DNA from 4 places in the Shewanella woodyi ATCC 51908 genome. Region 1 is predicted to be linked to each of the others. Evidence: predicted binding sites of a transcription regulator. Region 1 holds the regulator's gene; each other region holds the start of a gene.
What was found. Region 1 encodes FliA, which starts transcription of late flagellar genes. Its sites were predicted from a motif close to CTAAAGNTNNNNNNNNNNNNGCCGATA; they were not measured.

Region 1 (4,214 bases):
AACTGAGAAAGCCAGCCCCCCCTTTGACCGTATGAAACCCACGGAAAATGGCATTTAGCAGTTCCGTATCCTCTGGATTATTCTCCAAAGTGACCAACTGTTCTGATAAAAGCTCTAAAATCTCACCCGCTTCTATCAAAAAGTCCTGCAGTATCTCTTCATCAACATCAAATGACATTAATTTGACTCCTAATTAGAAACCTAGACTCGATAGCAGATCATCAACTTCATCTTGACCAGCTACGACATCTTCTCGTTCCTCTGCGTTCACTATCGGTCCTTCAGCTTCAATGCCAGTCTCCGACGTAGGTGAACTATCGACAGAAGACTGCTCACCAAATACGGTCAACATAGAAACTAAATTGTTCTCTACTTCTCGAACTAAATCGATCACCCTGCGGATAATCTGCCCCGTCAAATCTTGAAAATCTTGGGCCAACAATATTTGATTTAATAGCTCTTTGAGGCGTATAGAATCCTGCTCACTCTGCTCAACGAATTGCTCAACATCGTGACATAGTTTTTTAAATTCAGTCAGTTCAATATCTCGCTTCATCAGTTTCGCCCATTTAGGCTTAACCGACTGAATATTTGTAGTTAGCACATCGGCAAGAGGTAAACACTCTTCAACAGCATCCATGGTTTTATTAGCAGCTTGCTCTGTCATATCGATGACATAATTTAAACGCTCTTTAGCATCAGGGATCTCAGTGCTCGCTAAAGTCACCAGTCTGTCATCAACTTGAAAATCAACAATAGCGCTGTGTAGCTGTCGAGTTAGTCTTCCAACCTCATCGAATAGTTCTTTCTGGATAGGTGTTGCAATTTCTCTGACCAAGTCATCGGCTTGCTCCTGCTCACCCTGAGTAAGCAGGTCTACAAGTTTGCTAGCTTGTTCTAGTGAGATTAACCCCGAAGTAGTAGCCTGCATAACACAACCTTGATTAACCGAGTCGTTCGAAAATTTTGTCTAACTTCTCTTTCAATGTTGCAGCTGTAAACGGCTTGACAACATAACCATTAACACCAGCTTGCGCCGCTGCAATGATCTGCTCTCTCTTAGCTTCAGCAGTCACCATTAATACAGGAATATTTTTTAATTCATCGTCAGCACGAATGGCCTTCAATAGATCAATACCTTGCATTCCTGGCATATTCCAATCGGTAACGACAAAATCAAAATCGCCTTTTTGCAGCATAGGTAATGCTGTGGAACCGTCATCAGCTTCCTGAGTGTTGTTAAAACCCAAGTCCCTTAACAAGTTCTTGATGATACGCCTCATTGTTGAGAAGTCGTCAACAACGAGAATCTTCATATTCTTGTCCAAAGTGTCCTCCGCGGAGCTCTAATTATTACTTACGTGATCTTATTATTTGTCCAATGCTTAAGTTTAGCTTTTAGTCTGAGCATTGCCTGACTTAGTATCTGGCTAACTCGGGACTCACTAACTTCAAGAATGGACCCAATTTCTTTTAAATTTAACGCTTCATCATAATAAAGCGATAAAACTAATCCATCTCTTTCTGGTAGAAGCTTGATCGCTTCAACCAAGGCTGTATGAAACTCAACATCTGCAATCGATTCAAAAGTGTCATCCTTTCGCTCCTCTGCTTGACCTACAACATCAAGTGACACACCTAAATCTTCAATTCCAACCACCTTTCCAACTGAAACATCATTAAGAATATGGTGGTACTCATTTAGCGATATATCAAGTCTTTGAGCAATTTCAGTGTCTTTTGCATCTCTTCCAAGCTCTTGTTCTAACTCATCGATAACTTGAGCAACACGTCTCTGGTTTCGATGTACCGACCTTGGAACCCAGTCCCCACGGCGTATCTCATCAAGCATAGAGCCACGGATCCGTATTCCAGCAAAGGTTTCGAACTTTGCGCCTTTACTGCCATCAAAATTCGTAGAAGCTTCGAGCAAACCCATCATTCCAGCCTGTAACAGGTCATCAATTTGAACTGACGCTGGTAAGCGTGCTAAAAGATGGTGAGCAATCTTTTTAACCAATGGAGCATACTGTTCAACGATTGAAGCTTTATTATCTAAACAAGTATACGCAGCGGTTTTACTCACTCGCTCTGTCCTCTTGATACTCAGGCTTCTGCACTAATCGCTCAACAAAGAACTCTAAATGTCCTCCTGGTTGTTGAGGAATAGGCCAGCTAATAATCTTATTTGCTAAGCCATGGTAAGCGATGGTGGCAGGCGACTTTGGAAACGCTTCTACAACCAATTTTTGCTTACGTACAGATTTTCGCAAGTTTTCATCGAAAGGAATTGTAGCGACCAATTCTAATGCGACATCTAAGAAACGATCTGTAACTTTACTAAGCTTAGCAAAGAGTTCCATACCTTCCCGTAAACTTCGCACCATATTTGCAACTATTTTAAAACGAAAGACGCCATGCTCTCGACTTAGTATTTTAATAAGCGCATAGGCATCAGTGATAGAGGTGGGTTCATCGCACACAACGACCAATACATCTTGCGATGCACGGGAGAAGCTCAACACCATATCTGAGATCCCAGCCGCAGTATCGACAATCAAGACATCAAACTGAGTGCGCATCTCACTAAATGCACGAATAAGCCCAGCGTGCTGAGCAGAAGAGAGTTCCACCATTGCTTGGGTACCAGAGGTCGCAGGAATGATTCCAATGCCTTTAGGGCCACGCACAATGATATCATCCAGCTCAACATCGCCGGATAATACATGAGATAAGTTACGCTCAGCACGAAGCCCAAGCATAATATCAACGTTAGCTAGTCCTAAATCCGCATCTAAAACTAAAACCCGCTTACCTTTCTCTGCCAATGCAACAGCCGTGTTAATTGACACACTGGTTTTACCAACGCCACCCTTACCACCAGAAACCGCTATTACTTTTACTTTATCGTTATATGGTTGATTCATCATACGTAAACCACTTGCTTGATCCCGAGTCATCACTTTACTCAAATGCATAGGCCCTTTCTTCAGAGCGCTCACTGTTCTGTTCTATTACTTGTTCTTTCCTGTTTAATACTGACAGCGCTTTGTTTGCTAATGCTAATGTATCAGCAACTTGCATATCTTCAGGAACCCTTTGACCATCAGTAACATAACTTAATGGTAACCCACTTTGTATCAATACGCTTAACGCTGGTGCTAAAGAAACTGACTCATCAAGTTTAGTTAACACGGCACCCGAAAGCGGAATTCGCTTAAATTGTGCGACAGCATCTTCTAATACTCTTCTCTGTCCTGTTGCTGACAGTACCAGATAACTCCTGATAGGTAATCTGCTATTTGCAGCTAAATTATCTAGTTGTTGAAAAAGTCTTAGATCTCTTTGTCCCATGCCCGCCGTATCTATCAATACTAGCTTGCGATTACGGAACTGATAAAGAATTTGTTCCAACTCATTGAGATCATGAGCCTGCTTAACTGGGCACCCCATTATTTTGCCATAGGTTGCCAATTGCTCAAAGGCTCCAATACGATAATGATCTGTTGTTATCAGTGCAACTTGATCTGAACCATGGTGTGCAGCAAATCGAGCAGCTAACTTTGCAACTGTGGTTGTTTTACCGACTCCAGTTGGACCAACAAAAGCAACAACACCACCTTGGCGAACAATATCATCCCCTTGATTATCTAGCATATTTGCTAAACAGCGAGGCAAAGCTTTGACTAATTCAGCTGGCTGATAGTGCTCACTTAAATCTGATAGTTTTGTCGCTACCATTGGAGAGAACTCAGCTTCTAACAGCTTACTTTCTAACATAGCGCCCACAGGGTTTGTGCGGCTTTTCTGCTCAGATAATAGAGAGGTCACTTGATGTGTCAGTAAGTTACGCAGCGACGCCAGCTCTTCACGCATGGCATCCATCTCTTGATTAGACCCAGAGTTAGCTTTCGAATTCCCATGGTTTCTTTGCGCATATTGCTGAGGTTCAACCTCAGGAGCAGCTTTCTTAACCTCAGGAGCTTTTAACCCTTTCGCCCAATCAGGCATCTCCAGCTCAGCACTTTTATTGGTAGCTTGTTGGTTCACTCTACTTTGCTGTCGCTCAAGTAATGCTTGTAAAGAATCGGCAGCGGGAGCAGGATTTGCCTTAGTTTCTGTTCTTACTGGCCTTTTAAAGCCCAGTGATATTTTCTCTTCAGCCAAATCCATGAAACTTGGTGTCGCTGGTGTCTTTGGAGCTTTCTGTAAAT
Region 2 (4,214 bases), 1.1 Mb from region 1:
GCAAAGTGATCTGGCGATATAACCTTGAAGTGGCGTATTCAAGATCCTCCAAATTCATCTCAGGCAAAATAATAGCAAACTCATCACTGCCGACTCTGGCAAGTAACTCAGTGTGATTAACCTTACCGAAATGCCGTAGCCTTCTAGCTATCTCAATAAGCAGTAGATCGCCACTCTCATGACCATAAGTGTCATTAAAACGCTTAAAACCACGCAGATCGATGAGCAGCAGGTAACCTTTCCTAACTTTCTCAAGCTCTTTAGTAAAATAGGTTCGGTTATATAAATCAGTTAAACGACAGCGCCAAGCTAGCTTTTCAAGCTCAATTTTATGCTTGTGCTCTTCACTGCAATCCTCAGCATTAAGCAGTGCAAAACAGTTCCCTCTGTCGGTAATAAACTGTTTAACAGAGTATCGGATCCAACTTTGAGAGCCATCTTGCTTAACGATTTTGTTTTCGCCTTTAACCACACTACCAAGTTTTACTTGGGTAAGTGCAACTCTGGTCTCATCCGGGTGTTGGCTAACAAAACTCAGCTCCTGTAGCGAGCTTCCTATCACACTGGATTTGGGTTTTCCTGTAATGGTCTCGTGCGCTTGATTAACATATTCAACTACTTCTGTTTTCAGATTGATCAGCATAGTGACTTGATCTGAATGCTCAGCAGCATTCAATAGCAGCGTAAGCTTCTCCTCTTTATCGTAAGCATCACGCGTGGCGAGTGTCAGTGCTAATTGGTCTGCAACTTGAGAAGCTATCTGTATTTCGCTATCAGACCAATGGGAAAACGCCATTCTCTCGAGAAACAACACCCCTTCCAGATGACCATTGATCCGAATCGCAATATCTAACGTCGACCTAACACCATTAGATGTAAAATAATTAGATGAGAGCTCACAGAGTCTGGAGTCATTGCGGGTATCAAAAGCATCGATAAGGCGCTTTGTCCTTAACTCTGCAATATATTTTGGGCATAAGTCTGGGGCTGGACGTAGAAATTCAGCAGGTGAAATATGGCCGTAATTAGCCACAGGCAAGATGGTATTATTCTCACAAGAGATGATTGCCACACCCACATGAGTCACTAATAGCTGCTGACAGAGTAATTCAGCAGCCAGTTTAGCCGTGCTGTGAAAATCACCCATCTGTTTAGCTTCAGAGTTAACAATCAACTCTAATAAGTGCTGATACTTACGCTTCGTCACTTAGCTCCCTAAAAAGAGTAAGCTTTTATCCGCTTACTCAATGTTCCATTTAACTGATCGTATATGCCAATTTTTGAAACTAGATAGTATTAAAATAATAATGAGCTAGTCAGACTACATGACCAAGTAGCAGATTTGCAACATACTAGTGAATTTTAAATACCATTTTCTAGCTGAAATATCATTTTCTCAGCACTGTAAGCAAAATGGATAACTAAACTTGTCAGATCACTATCGGTCTTTATCTCGCTTTCAACACCATCAAATCGACTTTTTGCCTTAAGTGCGACAGCTTCAGCTTCCACTTTTGCATCAACGCCAGTAAACGAGATACTAAGCTGCGTATCATGCTCATCAATCACAGCTCCGATATCGGCATAACTGCCACAATCATTACAGGTATCGTTCACTAAAGCTGATTGGGATTCTTGAATATTTTTCATTGTTTATAACTCATCAATTCACGTCCGCCTATTATACGCTAATCACCTATTGCCTTGGCATTAATAAGCAAAAGGTAAATCACAAATTGACAAGATAGTGAGATAAAATCAGGCCAGTGTTCGACTCATCTGTCTCTGCTGGGCTAATTGATCAACAAAATGGGTATCTAAGGCGTGGTAAAGTTCAGATTTAGCACTGTGATTAAACTTTTGCCGAGTCAGTAGATCGCAATTAGTCAGCACTCTCTGCATCTGCGCCGACTTATCCCCTCTTATAACAAGTGCCTCGGGCTTCAATGCTTGCATAAGTTGAAATGCTCTTACCCCACCATGAGAGAAAGCAGAGCTGTTATCAATGGGAGAGTCCTGTATCGTCAAGTCATTAATTAACGCTTGCGCTTCTGGCAGCTCAAATTTTTTACGCAAAGCAAGCTCAGGCTCAAGAGCCCCATCATCGAGCTGAAACTGAGCCATATCCCGAGCATCACAAGAGAGTAGTGCCAATAAAAGGGCAAACTCTCCACGCCTATCATGATCAATAGCATGATTAAGGCGTGTCCCAAGTTGGGACTCATTGATTAAAACAGCACTTGGTCGCATAAAAAAACATCACTAAAACAGCTCGTTGATAGTTAATCGACCGCTTAATACATAACTTTAGATATTTTTTAAATTATGGCCTTTACACATACACAGTTTGTGTCTACTATTGCCGCCGCAAGTGAGGAGGGGTTCCCGAGTGGCCAAAGGGATCAGACTGTAAATCTGACGGCTCAGCCTTCGAAGGTTCGAATCCTTCTCCCTCCACCATTTGCATAATTGGTAAAAATGACAATAAAGATTATTCGTGGAGGGGTTCCCGAGTGGCCAAAGGGATCAGACTGTAAATCTGACGGCTCAGCCTTCGAAGGTTCGAATCCTTCTCCCTCCACCATCTTTACTCTTTTGCGTCATGGTTATTAAGTGTTAAAGCGGTACTGTAAAATAAGTTGAAATGGAGGGGTTCCCGAGTGGCCAAAGGGATCAGACTGTAAATCTGACGGCTCAGCCTTCGAAGGTTCGAATCCTTCTCCCTCCACCATCTCTTATTTACGCTACAAAGCTATAACGATTTAATACCACCAATATTGATAGAAACATGTGGAGGGGTTCCCGAGTGGCCAAAGGGATCAGACTGTAAATCTGACGGCTCAGCCTTCGAAGGTTCGAATCCTTCTCCCTCCACCACTTCTATCTAAACTCCTCTCGGTTTTCCCAATACGAATCCAAATTAGTTAGTCTTTAACGATATCAAGCCAAACCTATTCTCCCTTCGTCACATTTAATTCATCAGAGTAAAGTTTCCACTTTGACTTCCTACCTAAACTCATATTGATTACTATCAAGGTAACTCCATCTAGGTATAGGGCAAATATGACAAACTCATGGGTTAACACAGCAGTCGAGAAGATCGAATCAGACTACCAGCGTAGTGCCGATACTCATTTAATTAAACTCGATATTCCTCAACTAACGGGGATCGATATCTACTTAAAAGATGAGAGTACCCACCCAACAGGTAGTTTGAAGCACAGGCTTGCTCGTTCGCTATTTCTCTATGGACTCTGTAACGGGTGGATCAAGGAAGGCACGACAATCATCGAGTCTTCTTCCGGTAGTACCGCCGTATCTGAAGCTTATTTTGCCCGCATGCTTGGTTTGCCCTTTATTGCTGTTATGCCTAAGAGTACCGCTAAGAGAAAAATTCAACAGATAGAGTTTTATGGTGGGACTTGCCATTTCGTTAATCACTCCAGCGAGATCTATGCAGCATCAGAGCAGTTAGCCACGCAACTAAATGGCCATTATATGGATCAATTTACCTATGCAGAGCGAGCAACGGATTGGCGTGGAAATAATAATATTGCCAATTCAATTTTCGAACAGATGACACTTGAGCCCCACCCTATCCCCAAGTGGATTGTCATGAGTCCAGGAACAGGAGGAACATCGGCAACGATCGGTCGCTATATTCGTTATCAGCAACTCGACACACAACTTTGTGTGGTTGACCCTGAACACTCAGTATTTTATGACTACTTCACAACCGGTGATAAAAGCTTAACTTCGTGCCATGGAAGCAAAATAGAGGGGATAGGAAGACCAAGAGCAGAGCCCTCTTTCATTCCGGGTGTCATTGATCATATGGAGAAAATACCAGATGCTGCTTCAGTGGCAACCATCTACTGGCTTGAGAAATTAATCGGTAGAAAAGCAGGCCCTTCAACTGGCACCAACTTGTATGGCGCTCTTAATATCGCATGTGACATGCTAGCAAAAGGTCAACAGGGCTCTATCGTTACCCTTTTGTGTGACTCAGGGGAGCGATACCTAGACAGCTATTACAACCCTGATTGGGTTAACGATAACATTGGAGAACTTACAGAGTATGAGGCTAAATTGGCTCAATTTAACCTCACAGCTAGCTTAAACTGATAAAGACCAGATTAATCGATATCTAAATATTTATGGGTCTGTATTGAGAGGCGCCAGTTTCGCTCGATACAGACACGCATCGCTAGCTC
Region 3 (4,214 bases), 720 kb from region 1:
TTTGTGTTGATAAATGCTTTTATGATGCAGTTATTTATTCCACTTAATTTTTTAGGTTTTGTCTATCGAGAGATCAGAGGGGCATTAGCCAATATTGAGCGTATGTTTGGTTTATTAGACAGAAAGCCTCTGATTGAAGATAAAGAGAATGCAAAAAAGCTGGCGATAGGAGCGGGTGAGTTAACATTTGAGGATGTTAGCTTTAGTTATGACTCTCGTCAGATTTTAACATCAATTAGCTTTTCTATTTTACCGGGTCAGAAAGTGGCTATTGTTGGCGATAGTGGTGCTGGCAAATCAACCATAGTGAAGCTTCTGTTTCGTTTTTATGATGTGGATAGCGGAAGCATCAGTTTAGACGGGGTCAATATTGACTCACTAACTCAGCATGCACTTAGACAATCCATAGCGATAGTGCCCCAAGATACGGTGCTGTTTAATGACTCTTTATTAGAGAATATTCGTTATGGCAGACCGGGTGCTAGTGATGAGGATGTTGCTGAGGTTATTAAGATGGCACACCTTGCTCACTTTGTTAGCTCCTTGCCCGAAGGCTGGGATACCAAAGTGGGAGAGAGAGGGTTAAAGCTTTCCGGCGGCGAGAAACAACGAGTTGCGATTGCAAGAGCGATCTTGAAGGGCTCCCCATTATTGGTGTTTGATGAGGCGACATCATCACTTGATAGTCACTCAGAACAGGCGATATTAACCGCATTGAAAGAGGTGGCTAAGGGGCATACAAGCTTGGTGATTGCCCATAGGTTATCAACAGTGGTTGATGCCGATCAGATTATCGTGTTGAGCCAAGGTCAAATTGTTGAAACAGGCGACCATTCATCCCTATTAAAAAACAATGGTTTATATTCCAAATTGTGGACTATCCAAAATCAGAAATGAGAGTTCAGCATAGGTTCAGCTAAGCAGTTGTATAATAGCCATACTCAAAGATAACAACTTGGTGAGATAATTGATGAAGAATATCCCTTTGCAAGTCAATATTGAAGGTCAGGATAGTACTGTTGATACTGATTGGTTGGCGATAATGGCAACCTTAAAAAAACGTGGGCTGTCACAGAGTGAATTATCGACCATCTATCAGGAGTTATCGGCGGGAATGCGTGTGACAACTCGAGGCTTAACCTTAGCCGAAATCAAACCCAGCATCGCCTTAGATGGGATTATTCGTGAAACTAAGTTTTCAGAGAATGATTATGTGGGCATGATACGCGCGTGAACTTAATCATGGGCTTAACGTTGGTCTTCTAACTTAGCTTAGTCTTCTAGCTAAAAAGATAGAAGGTTTGTGCTGAACCTTATTTGGTCTTCCAGCCTTTGCATGACAGACTGATATTTTTAGGTTCAGTTGGCATAGGTAGTAAGCTGATGATCTCGCCTTGGTGATAGCAAATCGTCTCTCCCTCAATAACCGTAAAGCGTTCACAGCTTTGACAGCTAAGTGATGGCTCCTTAGTTGATGGAACTTGATTTACATATTCTGAACTCAATTCGAACTCCTCATAAATTTGTTAGGTGTATTGGTTTTTACAGGCGCGGATTGTGAAGCATGTCTCAATAAAACACCAGCACTCATTATTGGTAACTCATCCTATTTGAACAATTATACTAATTGCTAATATTCATTTCTAATACTCCACTATTGCTAAGTTATAATATCTGCCTGTTTAATCATCATATTTTGTGTGGATTAAGCCAACCTTGTTTTCAGGAGAGATAGATAAAATGTATATATTGTTGTAGTCAGTTTCAGTTATTTTATCGATCTCAGGTCCGCCTAATGCACTAATAAGCAGTGAAATCGTATTAGAGTGGCCGGCGACGAGCACATTTCCCGTTTCAGCTTTAATAGCTTTAGCTCCCTCTCTTATATGTTTTTCTATTCCCCCATCTAGTTCCATGACTTTTATCGCTATATCTCTACTTTGACTGATGGGCTTTAGTGTCTCTTGAGTGCGCTTAAAGGGAGTGGCGTATAAGGCGCTCAGTGGCATCTCTTTTAGCGCAAGACGTAGTTGATCCGCGCGCTGTTCACCTGCTGGCGTCAAGGCTGGATCTTTTCCTTGATTTTGTCGCTTCTCTGCATGTCTCACTAAGATAACGACCTTACCTTCTGGTTCGATAGCTGAGACTTTAGGTTCTGAGGCAAGAAGAGGCGTGGTAAAAAAGAGTAATAAGATAATGGAGGATAAGAGAAATCTTGGCATATTTAGTCACCTATTTTTTCGAATATAGCAAGATAACAAATTAAATTAATAAAAACTAAAGTTGCACAAAAAATGGTCGATAATGATTGTATAAAGTTATCATTTGAGAGGCTGTTATGGAAATTAAAAACCATGGCGCAGAAGTATCCCAAGCTGCAAAAAGTAATACTCAGACAACCGAGAATCATGGAAAGTCAGTCTCTGAGGTGGCGACAAATAAAACGGCTTATGCCAGTAGTAAACAGTTGATGAATTCAGCCATTATTTCAGCACAACAAGAGGTCAGTTTAAGCTCAAGTAATGAGCCGCTTGTACTGCTATACCGTGCAGCAATCGAAGCGATCAATGAAGAGTTAGCTCCTTCAATGGGTGAGAATGCGCTACAAACAGCCTATGACAATGGGGTTGATACGTCGCCTGAGGCAACCGCTGACAGGATCGTCAGTTTTGCCACCAACTTTTTTAGCTTATACCAAGAGCAAAATTCCAATATGTCGTTCGATGAACAGTTGACCTCATTTATGGAGATCATTGGTGGGGCGATCGATCAAGGCTTTGATGAAGCTAAAGATATTCTAAACGGCTTACAAGTTTTGGAAGGTGATATAGCAGATGGTGTTGATCAGACCTACTCCTTGGTTCAGGATGGGTTGTTAGCATTTAAAGAGAGTTTTAATGACGCGGATGACTCCTTAACGGCCTCTTAGACTATATGACTCTGGTTTTGCATACCAATCGGTATATCGATTGGTATTACCCTCTCTTATATGCTAAATATCAATTAGGAAAACTATAGTTATCGGAGCGATGAATGTGGGTTGATGGCGAAGTTATTGAACGAACGGATTGGTGTGACAATTTATTCTCTTTAAAGATCAAAGCTAGTATCGAACCTTATATCGCAGGTCAGTTTATTAAGTTAAGTCAGATAATTAATGATAAGAGGATCGGCAGAGCTTACTCTATCGTTAATGCCCCTAACTCTGAATATGTTGAAGTGTTGGCTGTGTCGGTACTCGATGGGCTGCTATCTCCAAATCTGCAACAGCTTAAGGTCGGTGACCATATTGAGGTGTCCAGTAAAGCGGCAGGCTTTATGACATTAGATGAGGTGCCACCTCAAGGCCAAGATCTTTGGCTTCTAGCCACAGGTACTGCGGTTGGTCCCTTTATCTCCATTCTTGAAACCGATGAGCCTTGGGCAAGGTTTGATCATATTGTTCTGGTTTATGGTGTGAGAGAAGCGAAAGATCTTGCTTATAAAGAGAAGCTATTAGCACTCGAAAAGCGTTACCCTAACCAATTTAAACTACTCTTTTCTGTCACTCGAGAATCATACCCTAATGCGTTAGAGAGCCGAATATCCACTGCTTTAGCATCGGGTGAAATTGAGCAGCGTCTTGGACTTAGGCTTACCGCTGAAGATTCACAGGTGATGCTTTGTGGTAACCCTGAGATGATTAAGGATGCTAATAATATTTTACTTGAGAAAGGGCTGAGTAAGAATCTACGACGAGCCCCAGGTCAGATCACGATAGAGAAGTATTGGTAGCGCTTATCTTTTGGAGCAAGGGATTGATAAAATGAGACTATTGTATTCAGATGCTTCCCCCTATTCTCGCTGTGTTCGGGTCTTGATCCGTCACCTTGAGATTACTGGCGTTGAGGAGTGTATTGTTGATCCTATGGAAAATAGTGAGCTCTTGCTTGAGTTAAACCCGTTAGGAAAAATTCCCTGTTTGCAGCTCAATGATGGTTCATCCCTCTATGACAGTGAAGTGATTTTACGCTATTTAGATCATGAGTTTGGCGCTAATCGACTATTTGGTGAATATGGTTATAACTGGAAAAATGAGTGTCAGCTGTCATTGATTAATGGCTTATTAGACTCAGCAGTTGCGCTTAGGCAGGAGCAGATGCGAGAGCTAGAGGGAAAGCGTTCGCTTTTTTGGACATCTAGATTCGAGATGGCTCTGCTTCGCGGATTAAAAG
Region 4 (4,214 bases), 1.3 Mb from region 1:
TTAGCCCCCTAAAAGGGGGCGTTATCTACTTCAAATCTAATTGCGGCTGCTCCTGTTTTTCAACCTTTTCTTGATGCCTTACATATCTTCGAATCACTTCCTCATTAATCCCCACTGTGTCAACAAAGTAACCTCTTTGCCAAAAGTGATTTCCCCATAGCTTATTTTTCCGAAGATACGGATACTTGCTAAACATTTTCAAAGCAATTTTACCTTTTAAAGCACCCATCAACTTTGAAATCGATAGCTTCGGAGGAACTTTGATAACCAGATGTACATGGTCTATTTGTACATTCAACTCTACAACCACACACCCTAACTGCTCACTATAGACATGAATACATCGGTAAACATCTTTTCCTAACTTATTCTTTAAAATCCTAAACCTATACTTAGGTGTCCAAACTATGTGATATTGACATCGCCAATACACATGCGATGCTTTCTCATATCTACTCATGTTTTTTATCCTCTATTACTTCGCTAAAAGTTAGAGTTCAATTAACATGAGTAGATATTCAGGCAAAGCCTAATTGATGATAACCACCTACTGAAGTAGGTGGTTTAGGGCTGAAAACAAAAAGCCCCACATAAATGCAGGGCTCATCGACACTTAGCAATGTATTAAGTCTAGCTACATAGGCTTAGTTATCCGAATGACAACACGTCTGTTTCTTGCTCGCTCATCGATAGTCGCATTTGACGCCACATGGTGCCGCTCACCATGTCCAACTGTGTGGATCCGCTCCTGAGTTATGCCTGCTGAGATAAAGAACTCTTTCACCGAGTCAGCTCGCTCTTCAGATATCTTCTGATTGATAGAGCGTCCGCCATAACTGTCGGTATAGGCATCAATAAGTACCAGTTCAACCTCTGGATCATAGGAGAGATACTCCTGGACTTTGGCTATCTGCGCCTTTGCGTATCGCGTCAGCTCTTTGCCTCCAAACTCATAAGTCAGCACAGTAAAGGCGATATCATCGAAGCTATATGGTAGTAGGCTCGCTAAACAGGACTTAAACTCACTGTATTTACGATTAAAGTTAACTGCCGATAAGCCCACAGCAATTTTATTACTTTGATTATACCAGTCAGCGTAATAGAAGGTTGGCTGCATACCCTGTTCAAGCTCAGATAACATCGACCAAGCTGCATTGCGGGGAACTTCACCGCTAAAGTATTTTTGATAAGTCAGCTCTGTGATCTCTTTAGAGATAACACCGGGCCTCCATGCTGGCGCAAGGCTCATCAATTTAGCTTGAGTCACCTGATCTGGTTTCACCCACATATCTAAACTGAAGTTGAGATTATGATCTTTACCCGCAGTGCTGGTGAATACTGCTTTTCCGTATGCAGGAATATCATGCTCAAGACGACACATTATCGGCGTGTTGCCACTTAACTTCCACTCAGACTGATCCAAAGAGGCAACATAGTGGCGTAATTCCGCACTCCCAGTCAGAGGCAGAAATAACGTTAACGCCAGTAATACTCTTAGCCACATACAAAGTACTCTTATTTATTCTATTACTTTAAGCTATCGGCACACTTTTACATACCTTTAGCTTATAAAGTAACCATTCAAACATGACAGCACTAACCTCTTATCGCATAATAGCGACCTGCTAACTATTTGGATATGTTAATGAGCGATATTTGCGACGCCAATAAATTAAGTCACCGTTTTCGAGGCTACTTCCCCGTTGTCATAGATGTTGAAACAGCGGGCTTCAATGCCCAAACAGATGCGTTGCTAGAGATCGCAGTCACCATGCTCAAAATGGATGATGAAGGTATCCTAAGTTTAGACAAAACTTTGCATTTTCACATTGAACCTTTCGAAGGTGCTAACCTTGAACCAGAAGCTCTGGCTTTTACAGGGATAGATCCAACTAACCCTTTACGCGGCGCTGTCAGTGAAAAAGAAGCATTTCTTGAGATCTTTAAAGAGGTCAAAAAGGCTCAAAAGGCAGCCGGTTGCCATCGAAGCATTATTGTTGCCCATAATGCAGCTTTTGATCATGGTTTTGTCTCCCAGGCCATTGAGCGATGTGCGCTAAAGCGAACCCCTTTCCACCCTTTTGCCACCTTTGATACCGCAGCCCTCTCTGGACTAGCCTTAGGTCATACTGTTCTAGCGAAAGCTTGTGCTATTGCAGGGATCCCCTTTGATAACAGCGAGGCGCATTCAGCACTTTATGACACAGAGCGTACAGCTGAACTATTCTGTTTGATTGTAAACCGCTGGAAAGCATTAGGTGGATGGCCAATAGCCATAGATGAGGAGAGTAAAGAGGAGCAGGAGTAGCTGGGTTAATCAACCAGATATCAACAGATTTAGACAAAGTCTTAATGTGGCAAAAAACCTCTTTTGCCACATTTTCAAACTATATTACAGTCCTGTCTTTGCGTCTAAATTCAGTGCATCGATAAAAGAAAATATTTCAGTTAACTCTTTAAAAAGCTGCTCAATATCCCCTCTAAAGCTTAATGGCTTACTAATATCTAACTGAGGCTCAAAGTAATTATGTTTACTCGACAGCTTAATAAGAAGTTTCTGATCATTAAAGGAAGCCTCAAGCCCTGCTCGATAAAATTGAGCCAAAGAGAGAAAACGTTCCATGGCCGCAGTATTTAATAGATATCTTGCTTCGACTTGGTCACTGCTGTAAACCTCAAAATGTTGTTCAAAAGCAACATCTTCAAGTTTGACTCGTGAAAGTTTGCTCATGAAGTCTGTTAAACGATTAGCAAAAAAGCCTTTATCTTGACTAATCACCGTCGTTCCAGAGAAACGTTTAGGGATAGAAAACTCAACTAATATGCCATCAAAAATGGTTTTATATTGCTTTTTATTGTCTTTGTATCCGTCAGATTCCTCTAACACAACTTCGCGAAGCACAAAGGGCACATCTTTATATGTCCCTTTAAAACTATCGTCGAAATGGCTTCGATCATAATCGGGTAAAATACCATAACTTTTATAAGTATCCAGCTCAGGTAGCTGGGAAGGGTTTAGCTCAAAACTCTTACCAAAATATCCAATTACAATAGGGTAAATATCACGGAAGATGTTACCCCTTAATTTAGAGGCTTCACCATTGGCCCATATATTAATAATAGCAACACAGACCATGACAAAAATGGCCGCCACTAAACCAGTAAAGAACAATCCACCATCATCTAATATGGCTAGAGCATAAAAACAAAATGCAAATGAAGCAAAAAAAATGGCCATGCCTAAATAGGTCAGAGGTTGACTCACCTTCCTCCGTTTAGTCTGCTTTGCCACTGCAGAGAGCCGCTCTAACTCATAGCTTTGACACTTAGGCGCAATATATTTTTTATAATAGTCAGTAAAGGGAAGTTTATCCTCTTCAGGGATAGTAAACTCCATTGGGTTCATGTTCGTTCCTTGTTTAATATCAAATGAGACCGCTTATAATACTAAATCAAAAAACAGAAACAAAAAAGCTGCGATAAACGCAGCTTTTAGTGATCACAGCTAATGAATCTATAATTTATAGAGTATCAGCATTATCATTTAGGTAAGAAGCAACACCTTCTGGGCTCGCGTCCATACCTTTATCGCCTTTTTCCCAACCTGCTGGGCAAACATCACCGTGCTCTTCATGGAATTGAAGCGCATCGATCATACGTAGCATCTCATCAACATTACGGCCTAGTGGAAGATCGTTCACAACTTGGTGACGAACTTGACCTTCTTTGTCGATAAGGAAAGAACCACGGAAAGCAACACCAGCTTCTGGATGCTCAACATCGTACGCTTTACAGATCTCATGCTTAACATCAGCAACAAGTGTGTACTGAACTGGACCAATTCCGCCTTCAGCAACAGGCGTGTTACGCCATGCATTGTGAGTGAACTGTGAATCGATAGAAACACCAATCACTTCAACGCCACGCTTCTTGAACTCTTCGATACGGTGATCGAAAGCAATCAGCTCAGATGGGCATACGAAAGTAAAATCAAGTGGATAGAAAAAAACTACCGTTGGCTTACCTTTAATAGCTTCAGCTAGGTTAAAGCTATCAACGATTTCGCCGTTACCCAGAACAGCTGCAGCAGTGAAGTCAGGTGCCGGACGGCCTACTAATACGCTCATTTTATATCTCCATCTATGGATTGAAAAATCGTTTTTGTTTTAAATCTTATCGCATTATAGGCACAGTTTATTCCTGCACAAGTCAAT

Region 2: a site for FliA is predicted at 2,285-2,311, ahead of SWOO_RS13075 (VC2046/SO_2500 family protein). Genes of this name have one in related genera too.
Region 3: a site for FliA is predicted at 2,278-2,304, ahead of SWOO_RS05050 (DUF5610 domain-containing protein). Genes of this name have one in related genera too.
Region 4: a site for FliA is predicted at 1,539-1,565, ahead of SWOO_RS14145 (flagellar protein MotY). Genes of this name have one in related genera too.

The regions. Positions count from the first base shown of each region.
Region 1 is NC_010506.1:2,024,874-2,029,087, reverse strand. It holds gene SWOO_RS08325 (chemotaxis protein CheA) at 1-178, opposite strand, end outside; gene SWOO_RS08320 (protein phosphatase CheZ) at 194-931, opposite strand; gene cheY (chemotaxis response regulator CheY) at 945-1,328, opposite strand; gene SWOO_RS08310 (RNA polymerase sigma factor FliA) at 1,358-2,086, opposite strand; gene SWOO_RS08305 (MinD/ParA family protein) at 2,079-2,960, opposite strand; gene flhF (flagellar biosynthesis protein FlhF) at 2,965-4,214, opposite strand, start outside.
Region 2 is NC_010506.1:3,115,836-3,120,049, forward strand. It holds gene SWOO_RS13065 (sensor domain-containing phosphodiesterase) at 1-1,207, opposite strand, end outside; gene SWOO_RS13070 (DUF406 family protein) at 1,363-1,650, opposite strand; gene SWOO_RS13075 (VC2046/SO_2500 family protein) at 1,759-2,250, opposite strand; tRNA gene SWOO_RS13080 (tRNA-Tyr) at 2,376-2,460, shown strand; tRNA gene SWOO_RS13085 (tRNA-Tyr) at 2,500-2,584, shown strand; tRNA gene SWOO_RS13090 (tRNA-Tyr) at 2,647-2,731, shown strand; tRNA gene SWOO_RS13095 (tRNA-Tyr) at 2,793-2,877, shown strand; gene SWOO_RS13100 (PLP-dependent cysteine synthase family protein) at 3,064-4,125, shown strand; gene queE (7-carboxy-7-deazaguanine synthase QueE) at 4,137-4,214, opposite strand, start outside.
Region 3 is NC_010506.1:1,300,493-1,304,706, forward strand. It holds gene SWOO_RS05030 (ABCB family ABC transporter ATP-binding protein/permease) at 1-897, shown strand, start outside; gene SWOO_RS05035 (hypothetical protein) at 971-1,234, shown strand; gene SWOO_RS05040 (hypothetical protein) at 1,314-1,505, opposite strand; gene SWOO_RS05045 (phosphoglycerate mutase family protein) at 1,683-2,222, opposite strand; gene SWOO_RS05050 (DUF5610 domain-containing protein) at 2,339-2,929, shown strand; gene SWOO_RS05055 (ferredoxin--NADP reductase) at 3,034-3,774, shown strand; gene SWOO_RS05060 (glutathione S-transferase N-terminal domain-containing protein) at 3,806-4,214, shown strand, end outside.
Region 4 is NC_010506.1:3,353,775-3,357,988, forward strand. It holds gene tnpA (IS200/IS605-like element ISShwo2 family transposase) at 26-460, opposite strand; gene SWOO_RS14145 (flagellar protein MotY) at 635-1,504, opposite strand; gene rnt (ribonuclease T) at 1,646-2,308, shown strand; gene SWOO_RS14155 (DUF3137 domain-containing protein) at 2,393-3,406, opposite strand; gene SWOO_RS14160 (peroxiredoxin C) at 3,522-4,127, opposite strand.